DNA from 2 places in the Streptomyces sp. NPDC053432 genome. Region 1 is predicted to be linked to the other one. Evidence: riboswitches for the same ligand, from Rfam matches in the RefSeq annotation. Region 1 holds a riboswitch; the other holds the start of a gene.
What was found. A riboswitch is a leader RNA that binds a small molecule or an ion and turns the genes downstream of it on or off. The one in region 1 is predicted to bind S-adenosylmethionine.
Positions count from the first base shown of each region.

Region 1 (3,398 bases):
CTCGGCGTCAACCTCAACCTCACCCCGGAGCGGGTCGTGGAGGTCGCGGAGGAGGCCGGCATCACCTTCTGCTTCGCGGTCAAGTTCCACCCGGCCCTGCGGCACGTGGCGGCGGCCCGCAAGGAACTGGGCATCCGCACCACCTTCAACTTCCTGGGCCCGCTGACCAATCCGGCCCGCGTACGGGCCCAGGCCACCGGTGTGGCCGACGCCAGGGTCGCCCCGATCGTGGCGGGCGTGCTGGCCGACCGGGGTTCGTCCGCGCTGGTCTTCCGCGGTGACGACGGGCTCGACGAACTGACCACCACGGCCACCTCGCGCGTCTGGTGGGTCCGCGACGGCAAGGTCGACGAGCAGTCCTTCGACCCGCGCGACGTCGGCATCGGCCTGGTCGACGTGTCCGCGCTGGCCGGCGGGGACCCCTCGTACAACGCGGACGTGGCCCGCCGCCTGCTGGCCGGCGAGACCGGCCCGGTCCGCGACGCGGTGCTGCTGAACTCGGCGGCGGCCCTGGTCGCCCTCGACCCCGGCACCGGCACGCTGGAGGAGGAGATCGCGGCCGGCATCACCCGCGCGGCCGAGTCGATCGACTCGGGTTCGGCGCGGGCCGCCCTGGAGCGGTGGGTGACGGCCACCAACGCGTGACGCCCGGCGCCCGGAGCCTCTCGGCGGGCCGTGCGAGAACGGCGTGAAAGCGACGACCCCGGTCCAGCATGCGGACCGGGGTCTTGCGTTCGGTCGATCTTGTGGCAGGATGCGGATCAGGTCACGAGTGACAGCGTTTAGGCCCCGGCTTGCTGTCCGGCAACCCTCCTTCCGTGGCGGGGTGCCCCGGGTGATGACCAGGTCGTAGGCAGCAAGGCCTACGGCAAGCGCGGATCCCTCGACACCAGGGGTCCTGGTCTACTCGAGGAGCTTTTTCCGTGAGCAAGCGAATGCGATAGGGCGACTCCGCCCCTTCTTCAACCCTCGGACCAGGGTCCTTCCCGCGTACCCGCGTGCGGCCCGCCTTCCCCTCCGAGGTCTCTCCCGTACCCCGGACGGCCGCAGCGCCGCCGTACCCGCGTACGGGCACACCGAAGCCATTCCGCCCTGCCTGCCGGGAGATACCGCCATGTCCGCGACCCTGAACACCGCCGCCACCGCCACCGCCACCGTCGACCCCGCCTGTGCCGAGCCGCTCGCGGTCCTCGGCCGCGACGTCACCGTCCCGCTCGTCACCGGCGGCGAGGTCACCTACGCGGCCCTCGACTACGCGGCCAGCGCCCCCGCCCTCCAGCGGGTCTGGGACGACGTCGCCGCGTACGCCCCCTACTACGGCAGCGTCCACCGCGGCGCGGGCTACCTCTCGCAGCTCTCCACCGACCTCTTCGAGCAGAGCCGGGCCACGGTCGCCGAGTTCCTCGACTGCCGCCCCTCCGACCAGGTCGTCTTCACCCGCTCCACCACCGACTCGCTGAACCTGCTCGCGGCGGTCCTCCCCGCCGGCTGCCAGGTGTTCGTCTTCGAGACCGAACACCACGCCTCGCTGCTGCCGTGGACGAACGCGCAGGTCACCTACCTCAACACCCCCCGCACCCCGGACGAGGCCGTCGCCACCCTGGAGCGGGCACTGGCCGACCGCGACCCTTACGGTCCCGCCCTGGTCTGCGTCACCGGAGCCTCCAACGTCACCGGCGAGCTGTGGCCGGTGAAGGAGCTCACCGCCGCCGCGCACGCCCACGGCGCGCGGATTGTCCTGGACGCCGCCCAGCTGGCCCCGCACCACCCCGTCTCGGTCCAGGACCTCGGCGTGGACTGGGTCGCCTTCTCCGGCCACAAGCTGTACGCGCCGTTCGGCTCGGGCGTGCTCGCCGGCCGCGCGGACTGGCTCCAGGAGGCCGACCCGTACCTCGCGGGCGGCGGTGCCTCGCGGAAGGTGGCCCGGCGCGAGGACGGCGGCGTGGACGTGGAATGGCACACCACGGCCGCCCGCCACGAGGCCGGCTCCCCGAACGTCATCGGCGTCTACTCCATCGCCTCCGCCTGCCGGGCCCTGACCGAGGCGGGCTTCGACGCCCTGGTCGCCCGCGAGCGGCACCTCATCGCGAAGGTCCGTGAGGGCCTGGCCGACGTCCCGGCCGTCCGCGTCCTGTCCCTCTTCGGGGACGACGCCCCGCGCGTCGGCGTCATCTCCTTCGTCGTGGACGGCTGGAACAGCTCCCACTTCGCCGCGGCCCTGTCGGCCGAATACGGCATCGGTGTCCGCGACGGCCTCTTCTGCGCCCACCCGCTGGTCCGCACCCTGCTGGGCAGCGAGCCCCAGGCCCAGGGCGAGTGCGGAGCGCCGGAGGCGGCGCCGGGGGAGCGGTCCCTCAACGCCATCCGCGTGAGCTTCGGCGCGGGTACCCCCGACGAGCACGTGGACCGCTTCATCGGGGCGGTGAAGGAACTGGTCGCCGACGGCGCCAAGTGGCAGTACCGCACCGAGGAGGGCCGCTGCGTTCCCGCCGTCTGACATCGTTCGGCTCATGAGCTACTGGGATCCGATCCCCACGGCCCGCCGGCCCCACCCGGGGGAGCCGTTGCCGCCCCTCTGACCCGGCGTCTGCCGGTGCGGCGCCGTTGGCGGGTGCGGCGCCGTTGCCGGGGCTCCGCCCCGGACCCCGCGCCTCAATCGCCGGCGGGGCTGGGGGGTGTCCCTGGGCCGGGGCGGAGTGGTCGGGGCGGTGCCCCTCCGGAGTGACTCCTCGTCGTCGCGCCTGCGGGCACCGCACACGGTGGAGGGTGGTTGCGCGCTCCTCCTGCGGGGACCCTCCTGCGGGTCCCCACCCCGCCCACTCCACCCCGGCCCAGGAGGCGGTGTCAGGTGAACCCCGAACCCCGGCCCCAGGGGTGCGTGCTGGCAGGACCCCTCCAGCCCGGCCCAAGCGGTGCTGCCAGGTGTGCCCCTCCATCCCCGGTCCGGGGCGGGGTGCCGACAGGTGAGCCCCTCCGCCCCCGGCCCAAGCATGGTGCTGGCAGGTGAGCCCCTCCGCCCCCGGTCCAGGGCGGGTGGTGGCGTGCCCCCTGGCCCGGGGCGGGTGGTGGCAGGTGTGGGGGGAGTGGGGGCGCGCAGGGGCGTCCCCGCAGGAGGAGCGCGCAGCCTCGTTCAGCGGTCTTGCCGCGGCCGCAGGCGCGACGACGAGGAGTCGCCCCGGAGTGACCCCGCGGACCAAGCAGCCCTCCGAAGCCCCCGGCCGGGGAAATCCAGCCCCTCCGGCGTTTGAGGAGCGGGGTCCGGGGCGGAGCCCCGTGCAGCGGCGCCGCAGGGGCAGGGGGCAGCAGCCGACCCGGTACCGCTGACCGCGCCGGAGGCGTTACGCGTCGAGGCCGATCGCGAACGCCGCCTCCAGGTCGTGCTGGGAGTACGTACGGAA
Region 1 is NZ_JBVJKF010000008.1:137,336-140,733, reverse strand. It holds gene trpD (anthranilate phosphoribosyltransferase) at 1-645, shown strand, start outside; SAM riboswitch class IV at 765-881, shown strand; gene ACZ6Y1_RS15830 (aminotransferase class V-fold PLP-dependent enzyme) at 1,115-2,497, shown strand; gene ACZ6Y1_RS15825 (Lrp/AsnC family transcriptional regulator) at 3,339-3,398, opposite strand, start outside.

Region 2 (3,398 bases), on a different contig from region 1:
CGCCGGTGCTGGACGCCGCGGCGGCGGTCGCCGCCCGGCAGGGCGCCCCACGCCAGGCCGGTCGCGTCGTCCGTCTCCGCACCGCTGATGAAGGCCGACGCCCAGGCCCAGGTGTGGAAGCCGAGCCGGTCCGCGCCGAGCATCCCCCACGTCAGCTCCGACCGGACGTCCTCCGGCAGCATGTCCAGGTACTCCGGCGAGGCCCACGGCGTGTGCGTGAAGTGTGCGATGCGCAGATCGGGGCGCAGTTCCCGCAGCTGCCCGGGGACCAGGGCCAGGTGGTAGTCCTGGACCAGGACGCACGCATCCTCGGCGGCCTCCTCGGCCAGGGCGGCCGCGAACGTGTGGTTGTAGGAGCGGTAGGAGTCCCACCGGCGGCGGAACTCCGCGTCGAAGACCGGCTCGCGCGGCACGTCGTACAGGTGGTGGTGGGTGAACCACAGCACCGAGTTCGCGATGCCGTTGTACGCGTCGTCGTAGACGGTGGGGGAGATCTCCAGCATGCGGACGCCGGGCTCGCAGACCCCCCGGCGGACCGCCTCCCTGTCCGCCTCCGACAGGGCCGCGCAGATCCACAGGGCCTCCCGCTGCTCCGCGAGGGCCGCGGAGAGGCCGGAGACGAGGCCGCCCCCGCCGCGCCGGGCGCTGAGCGTGCCGTCGGCGGCGAGGTCGTAGGAGAGCGGGCCGCGGTTCGCCGCGACGAGTACCTGAGAAGCCATGCGGCGAACCTAGCCCCGGCAGGTCCCCCTCAAACCATGCGAAACCTCACGCCACGCGGCGCAGGGCGTACTCCTTGACGCCGAGCATCGGCGGCCGTTCCTCCGTGTCCACCGGGTGGGTGTGCGGTACGAACCCCTCCGGTCCGCGCTCGAACTGCGTCAGCTCGGGACGTACGAGGTGCCCGCGCGACAGCCGCACCAGGGCCGTGCGGTAGATCGCCGCGGCCATTCGGCCCAGCGCCTGCCCGTCCTGGTGGCGGTGCACCCGTACGCCCACGTCCACCTGGGCCAGCGCGTCCAGCCCGACCGTGTGCAGCGCGTCCACCAGCAGCCCCAGCTCGACGCCGTACCCGACGGGGAAGGGGAGGCGTTCCAGCAGGGAGCGGCGCACGGCGTACTCGCCGCCCAGCGGCTGGACGAAACCGGCCAGCTGTGGCCAGTGGAGGTTGAGGAGGGGGCGGGCGACGAGTTCGGTGACCCGGCCGCCCTGGCCCGGCGCGTCCCCGAGCGGGCGGTCGTACATGGCCTTGACGAACTGCACGTCCGGTTCGGTCAGCAGCGGCCCGACGATGCCGGAGACGAAGGAGGCCGAGAAGTCCCGCAGGTCGGCGTCGACGAAGCAGACGATGTCGCCGGTGGTCGCCAGCAGCGAGCGCCACAGCACCTCGCCCTTGCCGGGCAGCGCCGGGATCCGCGGCAGCACGTCGTCGCGGTGCACCACCCGGGCGCCGGCCTTCGCCGCGACCTCGGCCGTCCGGTCGGTGGAGCCCGAGTCGATCACCACCAGATCGTCGACCAGCGGGACCGGCAGTCCCTCGATCAGCTCCCGCCGGATCGTCTCCACGATCGCCCCGACCGTCGGCTCCTCGTCGAGCGCGGGCAGGACCACGCTGACCGTGGTGCCCGTCGCCCGTTTCCGGTCGAGCAGCTGGTCGAGCGGTCGGTCGGCGGCTGACCAGGAGCGGTCTGCCAGCCAGCGCTCCACCTCTTCCAGCACCCTCAGCACTCCCTGCGTTTCGGCGTTATGGTGCGATATGTGATCCATCTCGCGGTTCGGACAGCAGTCTCAGCCGCCCGGACCTTCGGTTACAGTCTTGAACAACGCGAAGGACCGCCGCATGCCGGGGGTCCCCGCGGACAAACGCACCGGCGCGCCACAGAGCGCGTGTGCCGGTGCCATACCGCTCATCCAGAGGGGCAGAGGGACACGGCCCGTTGAAGCCCCGGCAACCCTCCAGTCGGTTCTCGCGATGCGACACGCATCCCGCGGGGTCCCCGGCTAGGGAAGGTGCCAATTCCGTCTCATGGCGAAGTGCGCCATGGGGAAGATGAGGAGAAAGGGCCTCGCCATCATGGCTGCACAGACTGTCGCCACCTCTGTTGACCTCGGACCCGCCAACGGTCTCTCCTGTCGCGAGTGCGGCACCCGCTTCGAGCTCGGCCCCATCTTCGCGTGCGTCGAGTGCTTCGGACCGCTGGAAGTCGCCTACGACCTGCCCACCGGCGACCCCGAGGCCCTGCGCGCCGCGATCGAGGCCGGTCCCAACAACATCTGGCGCTACGCCCCGCTGCTGCCCGTCCCCGCGGACGTGGCCTCCAAGCCGAGCCTGAACCCCGGCTTCACCAAGCTCGTTGACGCGGCCAACCTGGCCAAGCAGCTCGGCGTCACCGGCAAGCTCTACGTCAAGGACGACTCCGGCAACCCGACGCACTCCTTCAAGGACCGCGTCGTGGCCATCGCCGTCGAGGCGGCCCGCGCGTTCGGTTTCACCACGCTCTCCTGCTCCTCCACCGGCAACCTGGCCGGCGCCGTCGGCGCCGCGGCAGCCCGCGCCGGTTTCCGGTCCTGCGTGTTCATCCCGCACGACCTGGAGCAGGGCAAGGTCGTCATGGCCGGTGTCTACGGCGGCGACCTGGTCGGCATCGAGGGCAACTACGACGACGTCAACCGCTTCTGCTCCGAGCTCATCGGCGACCCGCTGGGCGAGGGCTGGGGCTTCGTCAACGTCAACCTGCGCCCGTACTACGGCGAGGGCTCCAAGACCCTGGCGTACGAGATCTGCGAGCAGCTCGGCTGGCAGCTGCCGGACCAGATCGTCATCCCGATCGCGTCCGGCTCCCAGCTGACGAAGATCGACAAGGGTCTGCAGGAGCTCATCAAGCTCGGCCTCGTCGAGGACAAGCCGTACAAGATCTTCGGAGCCCAGGCCGAGGGCTGTTCCCCGGTGTCCGCCGCCTTCAAGGCCGGTCACGACGTGGTCCGCCCGCAGAAGCCGAACACCATCGCCAAGTCCCTGGCGATCGGCAACCCGGCCGACGGCCCGTACGTCCTGGACATCGCCCGCCGCACCGGCGGTGCGGTCGAGGACGTCAACGACGAGCAGGTCGTCGAGGCCATCAAGATCCTCGCGCAGTCCGAGGGCATCTTCGCCGAGACCGCGGGCGGTGTGACCGTCGGCGTCACGAAGAAGCTCATCGAGAACGGGCTGCTCGACCCGTCGCTGACCACCGTGATCCTGAACACCGGTGACGGCCTCAAGACCCTGGAGGCGGTGGCCGCCGACAGCGGCCAGACCGCCACCATCCGCCCGAGCCTGGACGCGTTCCGCGCCGCCGGCCTGGCCTGACCACTCCCTACGCACTACCGGAAAGGCAGTAGCGCCATGAGCGTCAACGTCC
Region 2 is NZ_JBVJKF010000022.1:37,126-40,523, reverse strand. It holds gene ACZ6Y1_RS29470 (alpha,alpha-trehalose-phosphate synthase (UDP-forming)) at 1-719, opposite strand, end outside; gene ACZ6Y1_RS29465 (glucosyl-3-phosphoglycerate synthase) at 766-1,716, opposite strand; SAM riboswitch class I at 1,902-2,054, shown strand; gene thrC (threonine synthase) at 2,072-3,346, shown strand; gene ACZ6Y1_RS29455 (MoaD/ThiS family protein) at 3,383-3,398, shown strand, end outside.
Region 2: it holds a riboswitch for S-adenosylmethionine, as region 1 does, so the genes downstream of both, thrC (threonine synthase) here and ACZ6Y1_RS15830 (aminotransferase class V-fold PLP-dependent enzyme) in region 1, are expected to answer to the same signal.